Regions from separate parts of the Vibrio sp. 2132-1 genome, predicted to be linked through region 2. Evidence: predicted binding sites of a transcription regulator. Region 2 holds the regulator's gene; the other holds the start of a gene.

Region 1 (5,293 bases), on a different contig from region 2:
CGTCCCTTCGCCAACTTGTCGGAAATTGAGCTCACGTAGGCGACCAATTTCATGCAGTAGGGAAGGGATACTCTGCGACTCCGTGCAGTAAACATCGAACTCACCACTTGTTAGCAGCTTGGACTCTTTTGGTAAGTTGTTCAGCTCTTCAAGCAATTCGCCTACGGGTAACCCTGCCGCTATTGGAGAGAGCATTTCTGATGAAGAAGAAGGCTTCACTGAATGGGTTTCACGATTGAGCAAATAAGTGTTGAGCCGCAAATAGTTCACTACTTGATCATCGTTAAGCGTGTTGATCTCTTTAAATTTTATCGCTTGGCCAAAGGATAAGTTGATGGTTTGCGCCTGTTTGTTCAGCAGTTCTCGCCCAAGCAGTAGGGTGCGCAAAAGTGGATGGATTTTCCCTGCCATATAGAAGCGTTTCGAGTTCTGGCCACTGATGAATACTGGAACTGTCGTGGCTTTGTTTTTGCGAATTAGGCTACTTACGCTTCGACTCCACGCTTTGTCTTCCAAGCGTTGTTGTTTGGCATCGACTAACTGGGACACTTCACCGGCAGGAAAGACAAGCAATAAGCCGCCACTTGCGAGGTGTTTATTAGCCGCTCTGAGGGCCTTCATATTTGATTTGACGGCGTCTTTGCCTTCAAACACATCGACACCAATGAAGAGCTGATCTAACTCTGGTACGGTTTTCAGGTATTGATTGGCTAGAATTTGGATATCGTCTCGTACCATCAACAAGAGTTCGGCCAAGATGACGCCTTCCACACAACCAAGCGGGTGGTTCGCCACAATGACGGTAGCACCTTGTTTAGGCACTGAGTCGAGTGAACCATGAGCAATGCGATAATCGATACCTAAAATATCCAACGTGAAGCGGAGAAAAGTTTTGGTATCGGCATTAACGGGGCGTTGAGCGTAGAACTTATCAAGCTGGTTTAAACCGGTTGCCCATTCAGCAACGTTTTCACCAATGCCAAACGGCGTTTTACGAGGGAGACGAAAAGGGGTTGAACTATCCATATTTACCTCAGCGTACAAGTTGCTGATTGGATAGTAGAAATTACAGATGACAGTTAAGAGGCAAAAGCATGAGCCTTTGGTGACAAACCAATGAAGCTTTATTGACTAAAGAAAACGGTATATCACTGTGCTATGAATCAAAACTCGCGTTATGTCTCCCTCTTAAAACAATAGATAGGCTATCTTATCTAGAACAAAGATTAAGCTAAGTTGATATTTATCAGGGGGAAATAATGGAACGAGTTTCCAATAAAGCAGCACTTTGGATTGGGCTAAGTTTGATACTTGGTCTTGGCATCCTTGGCTATTTTATGCAGCAGACGGCGGTGAAATACCGAGCCTATGAAAGAGTCGTGACAGTAAAAGGTTTGTCGGAGCGTGAGTATCCTGCTGATACGGTGATTTGGCCGATTCAATTTACTCTAGCGAGTAATGATATGGGAGCCATGTTTGATGAAATTGACCAGCAAACCCGTTTGATTTTGGACTTTCTAAGTGCCAAAGGGCTTCCTGAAACCAGCGTTTCCCTTTCTTCCCCAGCGGTCATTGACAGAAAAGCACAGCAATATGGGAGCGAGCAAGACATTGAGTATCGTTATTTGGCCTCGCGAACCGTTACGGTTTACAGCCAGAGTGTTGATGTTGTTCGAGCGGCAATCAATGAAATAGGTGAGCTAGGAAAACAAGGCGTTTTGCTTAACCAAGATCCTTATGCAAATCGTGTTGAGTACAGCTTTACTAAGCTGAATGATGTGAAGCCAGACATGATCGAAGAAGCGACTAAGAATGCGCGTGAAGTGGCTGAGAAATTTGCGAAAGACTCACAGAGTTCACTGGGTAAGATCAAACGTGCAACTCAAGGGCAGTTCTCGATTTATGACCGAGACAGCAACACGCCTTACATTAAGAAAGTACGAGTGGTATCGACGGTTCAATATTACTTATCTGATTAAAGTTGCGCTCATATAGTCAATAGTTGGTCGTTCCATCACCTTCTATTTGTAGAGGTATCTATGCTCTGTGATAGGGAAATCAGTCTTCGATGACGCTATATACAAGTACTTTTTTATAAAACTAAGTTCTTAACAGTGATGAGGTGAGTTTGATAATAATCAAGCTCACTTGTTTCTTATGAGCGTAAGTTAGTATGACTTATTGCTAGAAGGAATTAGTATCATGGCATACAAGCACTTTGTTAGAGAACTACTGGGTTTAGCGATTGTTGTCTCTGTCGTCTTTGGCGTATTAGGCGTGATGTTAGAGCTCTTCGCACTGACGGCACTTTGGGAGCATCAGCAAACGATAGCCGATGTTTTCTTCCATGAATCTCTCTACTTCATCGTATTTTTAATCCCACCATACTTCCTCTGGAAGTTGATTAACCGTCCTGAATTGGTTTCTGCTGACCAAGCTTATTTGGCAATGAAGTTAGAGGCTGAAAGTCGACAATGAGTCGATTTAGTGAGTAATGAAAAGAAGAGGCGATGAGAAAACATTAGCCTCTTTTCTATCTGATTCGTGGGGCAAAATATTCGCTGCTTTATTGATTAAAAAGCTGCTTCGATTGTGCCTTTGAAAGTGCGATCGAGGTAATCACGAATCGCTTGAGATTGATAAATAGAAACGAACTTTTTATACGCTTCATTATTTTTGTCTGCGTCACGAGTGGCGATGACCATGACTGCTAATGGGGCGTCTTTTGCTTCAAGATAGATACTTTGTTTCTTCGGATCTAAACCAGAAGACATTACGTAGTTCATTGTAATCGCAGCCGCGTCCACATCATCTAATGTTCTTGGTAGCTGAGCGGCATCTACCTCGACAAATTCAAATGATTTTGCGTTTTTTGTGATATCAGTTAGGGCGGCTTTATGGCCAACACCCTGTTTCAGCTCAATTAAACCTGCATCGGCGAGTAGCAACAGACCACGACCACCGTTGGTAGGGTCATTTGGAAGCGCTATACGTGCATTGTTTGGAAGCTCTTGCAGTGAGCGATACTTATTGGAATAAAGCCCCATACGCATAAGAATGGACTGACCAATTGATACTAATTGGGCGTTATGGCTACTGTTGAAGTTGTCTAAAAATGGCTGGTGCTGATAGCTATTAATATCGATGCTACCATCGCTAAGAGCGGCATTAGGTGTCACGTAGTCAGAAAACTCAATGACTTCGACATTCAAACCTTGCTTCGCAGCCTCCTTCGCTACCGCCTCGACTACTTGTGCATGTGGTCCAACTGTCGCGCCCACTTTAATGACAGAGTCATCTTTTTCTCCACAAGCGCTTAAGCCGACTACTGCCGTGAGAATCAAAGCTAGTTTCTTTAAGTGACCAATACTTTTCATTGTAGCTCCATTTTTGCTTTAGACGTCCATACGTTTATATGTCCATCCTATCAGAAGTTGTCTGAGGGTCAATGGTTTAAATCACGAGCAGACATTTTGTTTCTATTGCTCGTATAGAAAGCCAGATAATAGTTAAAGAAGAGGGGAAGAGGAAAAGCTATTACGAGGTTAGTGACGAGTTACCGCAACTGTACCCAAAGATATAAGATACAAAAAAGGCGTAGTAGGTATTAACCTGCTACGCCTTTCGAAATATGGTGGCCCCTCGCAGACTTGAACTGCGGACCAATCGATTATGAGTCGACTGCTCTAACCACTGAGCTAAGGGGCCTTAATAGGACAACGATTATAGGGGAAGCGTTGCAAGGTGTCTAGATACCAACTAGGGCAATTGCGCTTAGTTTTTATCCACTTAGAACAGTAGATAATAAAAAAGGTGACCTAAAGTCACCTTTTTTGATTTCTAAAAGCTTGTATGCGCTGCGATTATTCGTCTAGGAAGCTGCGCAGAGTCTCTGAGCGGCTTGGGTGACGAAGTTTACGTAGTGCTTTTGCTTCGATCTGACGGATACGCTCACGAGTAACGTCGAACTGCTTACCAACTTCTTCTAGAGTATGGTCAGTGTTCATGTCGATACCAAAGCGCATACGAAGTACTTTCGCTTCACGTGGCGTTAGACCTGCAAGCACGTCTTTTGTTGCCACTTTAAGGCTAGTTGCTGTTGCAGAATCTAGCGGAAGTTCTAGCGTTGTATCTTCGATAAAATCACCTAGATGCGAATCTTCGTCGTCACCGATTGGTGTCTCCATTGAGATAGGCTCTTTAGCGATTTTTAGAACTTTACGAATCTTGTCTTCTGGCATTTGCATGCGCTCTGCCAGTTCTTCCGGTAGTGGCTCGCGACCCATCTCTTGCAACATTTGACGAGAAATACGGTTTAGCTTGTTGATCGTTTCGATCATGTGTACCGGGATACGAATCGTACGTGCTTGGTCCGCGATTGAACGAGTGATTGCCTGACGGATCCACCACGTTGCGTAAGTCGAGAACTTGTAACCACGACGATATTCGAACTTATCTACCGCTTTCATCAGACCGATGTTACCTTCCTGGATCAGATCCAAGAACTGTAGGCCACGGTTGGTGTATTTCTTCGCGATAGAAATTACAAGACGCAAGTTCGCTTCAACCATCTCTTTCTTCGCACGGCGAGCTTTTGCTTCACCGATAGACATACGACGGCTGATGTCTTTAATGTTCTGTACGTTTAGAGAAGTCTCTTCTTCAATCATTTTTAGCTTAGCGATTGAACGACGGATTTCTTCTTCGTTACGTTTGATCTTTTCAGCGTATGGCTTGTCTGAAGCAAGAACTTCATCCAGCCAAGCTTCACTTGATTCATTACCAGTGAACAGCGCGATGAATGATTTCTTCGGCATTTTGCCGTATTCAACCACTGACTTCATGATCAGACGCTCTTGAGTACGAACGCGATCCATAGCAGTACGCAGTTCATTCACTAGGTGATCAAACTGTTTAGGTGTTAGACGAAACTCGCGGAATACGTCTAGCATCATTTCATTAGCAACGGTTGCTTTCGGGCTGTTATAGCCGTACTCGTTGATTGCTAATTGAAGATTTTGATAGGTGCTGCGTAGTTGGTTGAATTTCTCTAGCGCTAATTCAGGATCGATACCTACATCTTCTTCAGAATCATCTGAATCGTCATCGCTATCTTCGTCGTCATCAACGTCTTCATCGTCTTCTTCTTCTAACTGAGATTCAGTCAGTTCAGAACCGATGTGTGTTGCCGTTGGTGCAGCGGTGTCGTCAGCATCTGGATCTACAAAACCTGAAATTAGGTCTGTAAGACGTAGTTCTTCAGCTTGAACTTTGTCAAATTGCTCAAGAATGT
Region 2 (5,293 bases):
GTGTTGAAATAAAAGACGTCACTTTTTCGATTTAAAAACAGAGTTTTACCGGCTTTGTTTCTTAACGCTTTTACTCACCCCTCTTAACCCTTTGATCTTTTCCTGCAGCGGTAAAATCGTTATAACCAAATATTCTGAGCGGACACCATAATGCGACTGGTAACAAGAACTATTCTTGTTTATATTGTTTGTCACAGATTAGTTTTATAGGTTTTTTGAGTATGTACGTTTGTCTTTGCCATGGTGTCTCCGACAAAAAAATTAGGAAGTTGGCGATAGATGAAGGCGTAACAGATATTAAAGGAATCAAAAAGTGCACGGCATTGGGCAGCCAATGTGGTAAGTGCATCAGACAGGCCAAGGAAATTTTAGCGGAAACTAGTTACACGGAATTTAAACAAGCCAGCTAATTGCTGTAAGTATGCAGTAATTATTTGCCTTACATTTTGACACCTTCTCATTTGCTTCTACATTTAAATGAAGCCAAAGAGGAGGGTTTTGTCATGAAAGGCGATCCAATCATCATTCAACATCTCAATAAAGTGCTCGGTAACGAGCTCGTCGCTATTAATCAGTATTTTCTTCACGCCAGAATGTATAAAGACTGGGGCTTAAAGCACCTAGCAGACAAGGAATATCACGAATCTATCGATGAGATGAAGCATGCCGATCATCTAATTGAGCGTATTTTGTTCCTTGAAGGCCTACCGAACCTACAAGATTTAGGTAAGTTGATGATTGGTGAAGATACCAAGGAAATGCTCGAGTGTGACTTAAAGCTTGAAATGGCGGCTATTCCAGATTTAAAAGATGCGATTGCCTACGCTGAAGACATTCGAGATTATGTGTCTCGAGATCTCTTCCAAGATATTCTTGAAGATGAAGAAGAACATGTTGATTGGCTAGAGACGCAACTTGGCTTGATTGAAATGTCTGGTATTGAGAATTATCTCCAAGCGCAATACGTGGACGAAGAGTAACGATACTTTCTAATTTTGCATACTCCAATAATAGTAAGAAGAAAGAGCACCTGACTCGAAAATCGGGTGCTTAACCCCGTTATCTGGTCTAATCTCTTTTATTATCGGCTTTTTAAGGATATTGCTCGCAATCTTGCCTATGAAGTTTGATTTCTATCCGATAGAATTTATGCCCCCTTACCTAAAAATAAAAAAGAGAAACGTCCATGTCTGAAGACAACCACCAAGCAGCCACTCCAGAAGAAGAACATCGCCAAAAAGCATTGGATTACCATGCTTATCCAACTCCAGGAAAGATTGCTGTCGAACTGACAAAGCCTGCGGAAACGGCGGGTGATCTTGCCCTTGCATATAGCCCTGGTGTTGCAGAGCCAGTGCGTGAAATCGCACAAAACCCGGATAACGTGTACAAGTACACTGCAAAAGGGAACATGGTTGCTGTTATTTCTAACGGTACCGCTATTCTAGGTCTAGGTAACCTAGGTCCACTTGCATCTAAGCCAGTGATGGAAGGTAAAGCGTTACTGTTTAAGCGTTTTGCAGGTCTTGACTCTATTGATATTGAAGTTAAGCACCGCACGATCGATGAATTTGTTGATACTGTTGCGAGCATTGCAGACACTTTTGGCGGTATCAACCTTGAAGATATTAAAGCACCAGACTGTTTTGAGATTGAAAAGCGTCTGATTGAACGTTGTGATGTACCAGTATTCCACGATGATCAACATGGTACTGCTATTGTAACGGCAGCGGGTATGCTGAATGCAATCGAACTTCAAGGTAAGAAACTTGAAGATTCAACAATTGTTTGTCTTGGCGCTGGCGCTGCCGCTGTAGCGTGTATGGAGCTTCTGATCAAATGCGGCGCAATGCGCGAAAAAATCTACATGCTAGATCGCAAAGGTGTGATTCACACTCGTCGTGATGATCTTAATGAATATAAGCAGCTATTTGCGAACAATACAGATAAGCGCACACTAGAAGACGTGATTGAAGGTGCAGATCTGTTCCTAGGTGTATCTGGTCCAAACCTATTGCCAGCGGAAGCGTTGAAGTTGATGGCAGATAAGCCAATCGTATTCGCATGTTCTAACCCGGATCCTGAAATCAAGCCGGAACTTGCTCACGCAGTTCGTGATGACTTGATCATGGGTACTGGCCGTAGTGATTATCCTAACCAAGTTAACAACGTATTGTGTTTCCCATTCATTTTCCGCGGTGCTCTTGATGTGCGTGCAAGTGAAATCAATGATGAAATGAAACTTGCAGCCGTTGAGGCGATTCGTGAGCTAGCAAAAGAGCCTGTACCTGAAGCCGTATTGAAGGCTGCAGGTGTTGATAAGCTAGAGTTTGGTGCGGACTATATTATTCCAAAACCAATGGATTCACGTTTGCTACCACGTGTTGCAAAAGCGGTTGCTCAGGCGGCGGTTAATTCAGGTGTAGCTCGTATCGAGATGCCTGAAAGCTACATGGCAGAGTAATATATCTTTCAGATGTGATACACAAAAATGGGACGCTATTGCGTCCCATTTTTTATGTCATTCATTTGGCTCGAGGCAAGAGTTATTACCTGAAACCTCTTATCAGGCTTTTTTATTCTTCGTCGAATGACTCAAATTCGATGCCCATTTCCGTCATCAGCGCTTTTACTTCTGTTGGAATATCATCAGGACGGTCTTTACGAAGGTCTTCATCTGTCGGAAGTGGCTGACCTGTGTACGCGTGCAAAAATGCCTCGCATAGCAATTCGCTATTGGTTGCATGGCGTAAGTTATTGATCTGACGGCGAGTACGCTCATCAGTTAGCACCTTTAAAACTTTTAGCGGGATAGAGACGGTAATTTTTTTTACTTGTTCGCTTTTTTTGCCGTGCTCTGCATATGGGCTAATGTATTCGCCATTCCAGTCAGCCATTGCACACCTTCATTTATGTAATCGGTTAAAAATAATTTAGGTGCTGATTTTAGCTGCATTTACCGCCATAAGCAAAGACATATAGACGTCTAGAAGTGTTGACGTCTCATTTTTTGACGAGTAAAGTGAACATAACAGCAAAGGAAGCGTGTTGATCACTTTATGTTACTCATTAGATATAGCGCATTCCTATTTAGAAGTCATTACCCGTGAAAGGATACACCCATGAGCACTCGCAAACCTGCGACCATTGCAGTACGCACTGGTATTGAATCAGACAGCCAATATCATGCTGTCGTTCCACCTATTTATCTTTCCACTAACTATGGTTTTCCTGCTTTTGGTGAAGTGCCCAAGTATGATTACACACGATCTGGTAATCCAAACCGCGGACTGTTGGAAAGTGCGCTATCTGAACTCGAGTCTGGAAAAGGAGCGGTTGTTACTAACTGCGGTACGTCGGCATTAAATTTATGGGTTTCCGCTTTTCTCGGCCCAGATGATCTCATTATTGCTCCTCACGATTGTTATGGTGGTACCTATCGTCTTTTTAATACCCGAGCTAATAAAGGCGATTTTAAGGTTCAGTTTGTCGATCAATCAGACGAACAGGCTTTAGATGCTGCATTGGCACAAAAACCAAAACTCATTTTGCTAGAAACTCCGTCAAACCCTCTGGTTCGCGTAGTGGATATTGCAGCTACTTGTGAAAAAGCGAAACAAGTCGGCGCGTTAGTTGCGGTGGACAATACCTTTTTGACACCCGTGTACCAAAAACCTTTAGAGCTAGGTGCGGATTTTGTTATCCACTCCACAACAAAGTACATCAACGGTCATTCGGACGTAATTGGTGGGGTAATCATCACCAACACAGAAGCGCATGCAGAAGAGCTTGCATGGTGGGGCAATTGTATTGGTGCAACGGGCACACCTTTCGATAGTTACATGACACTGCGAGGTATTCGTACGCTTGGTGCTCGTATGAAAGTACATGAAGAGAGCTCACAGCAGGTACTGGCTTACCTACAGAAACAAGCGTTAGTTAAAACTATCTATCATCCAAGCCTGCCGGAACATCCAGGTCACGACATTGCTAAAAAGCAGCAAACGGGCTTTGGCTCTATGTTGAGTTTTGAGTTTGCTGGTTCGTTTGAGCAGTTAAAGGTGTTTGTGAAAGAGCTCCAACTGTTTTCATTAGCTGAATCATTAGGTGGTGTAGAAAGTTTGATTTGCCACCCGGCATCCATGACTCACCGTGCAATGGGTGAGGAGGCACTGGCGGAGGCTGGGGTCTCTCATCAACTATTGCGTTTGTCTGTCGGTTTGGAAGATGCACAAGACCTCATCACAGATTTAGAACAAGCGTTCGCTAAAGCTACCCAGTAATAGGAGACGATAACAATGACTGTACAACGTCAGCTGCATAAGTTTGGTGGCAGTAGCTTAGCAAACCCAGAATGCTACTTACGCGTTGTGGGTATTCTCAAAGAGTATTCGACAGAAAATGATCTTGTGGTCGTCTCTGCTGCAGGAAAAACCACTAATCGCTTGATTGAGTTTTTGGAAGGGTTAAATAAAGATGGCCGAATTGCGCATGAAGCGCTTCAAAGCTTAAGACAGTTCCAAACTGAGCTAATAGAAAGCTTGTTGGAGAGTGAAGCAAAAGAAGAGCTGTTAGCTTTATTACATGATGAGTTCAGTACTCTCTCGGAGCTGACTGCACCACTCACTAATGCGCAAAAAGCTGCGGTACTGGGACACGGAGAAGTATGGTCTGCTCGCCTATTGGCCGCGTTATTATCTCAACGTTCTATCCCTGCGGTTGCACAAGATGCACGAGCGTTTTTACGTGCAGAAGCGGGAACTCAACCAGAGGTTGATCGCGCTCGTTCATACCCTTTAATTAAAGAGATCCTCGCGCAGCATAACCATAAACGTGTGGTAATTACTGGCTTTATGGCTCAGAACGAGGCAGGAGAAACCATTCTACTTGGTCGTAACGGCTCTGACTATTCTGCAACGGTCATAGGCGCGCTTGCTGAAGTCAGTACTGTCACGATTTGGAGTGATGTTGCTGGTGTTTATAGTGCCGATCCACGTTTGGTGTCTGACGCTTGTTTATTACCGTTACTTCGATTGGATGAAGCCAGTGAACTTGCTCGCTTAGCTGCCCCAGTGCTACACAGTCGTACGCTTCAGCCTGTGGCGCAAAGTACCATGGACCTTAATCTCAAGTGTAGCTATCTGCCAGAGTCGGGTTCTACTCGTATTGAGCGTGTATTGGCATCTGGTCGTGGCGCTAAAATTATTACTTCACTGGATGATGTTTTATTGGTGCAGTTGTCTTTCATGCATGGGCACGACTTCGAAAAAACACAGAGTGATGTATTACAAGC

The links. The regulator MetJ, encoded in region 2, represses methionine synthesis genes. The targets are predictions, from matches to a motif close to TTAGACNTNTANANGTCTAA.
Region 1: a site for MetJ is predicted at 3,396-3,415, ahead of R8N47_RS10760 (MetQ/NlpA family ABC transporter substrate-binding protein). Genes of this name have one in related genera too.

The regions. Positions count from the first base shown of each region.
Region 1 covers NZ_JAWPON010000008.1:68,101-73,393, forward strand. Annotated here, with positions in the region: gene R8N47_RS10745 (lysophospholipid acyltransferase family protein) at 1-1,026, opposite strand, end outside; gene R8N47_RS10750 (SIMPL domain-containing protein) at 1,260-1,979, shown strand; gene R8N47_RS10755 (hypothetical protein) at 2,203-2,478, shown strand; gene R8N47_RS10760 (MetQ/NlpA family ABC transporter substrate-binding protein) at 2,574-3,377, opposite strand; tRNA gene R8N47_RS10765 (tRNA-Ile) at 3,633-3,708, opposite strand; gene rpoD (RNA polymerase sigma factor RpoD) at 3,864-5,293, opposite strand, start outside.
Region 2 covers NZ_JAWPON010000023.1:207-5,499, forward strand. Annotated here, with positions in the region: gene R8N47_RS20740 ((2Fe-2S)-binding protein) at 222-410, shown strand; gene bfr (bacterioferritin) at 504-980, shown strand; gene R8N47_RS20750 (malic enzyme-like NAD(P)-binding protein) at 1,187-2,464, shown strand; gene metJ (met regulon transcriptional regulator MetJ) at 2,577-2,897, opposite strand; gene R8N47_RS20760 (O-succinylhomoserine (thiol)-lyase) at 3,123-4,283, shown strand; gene R8N47_RS20765 (bifunctional aspartate kinase/homoserine dehydrogenase II) at 4,299-5,293, shown strand, end outside.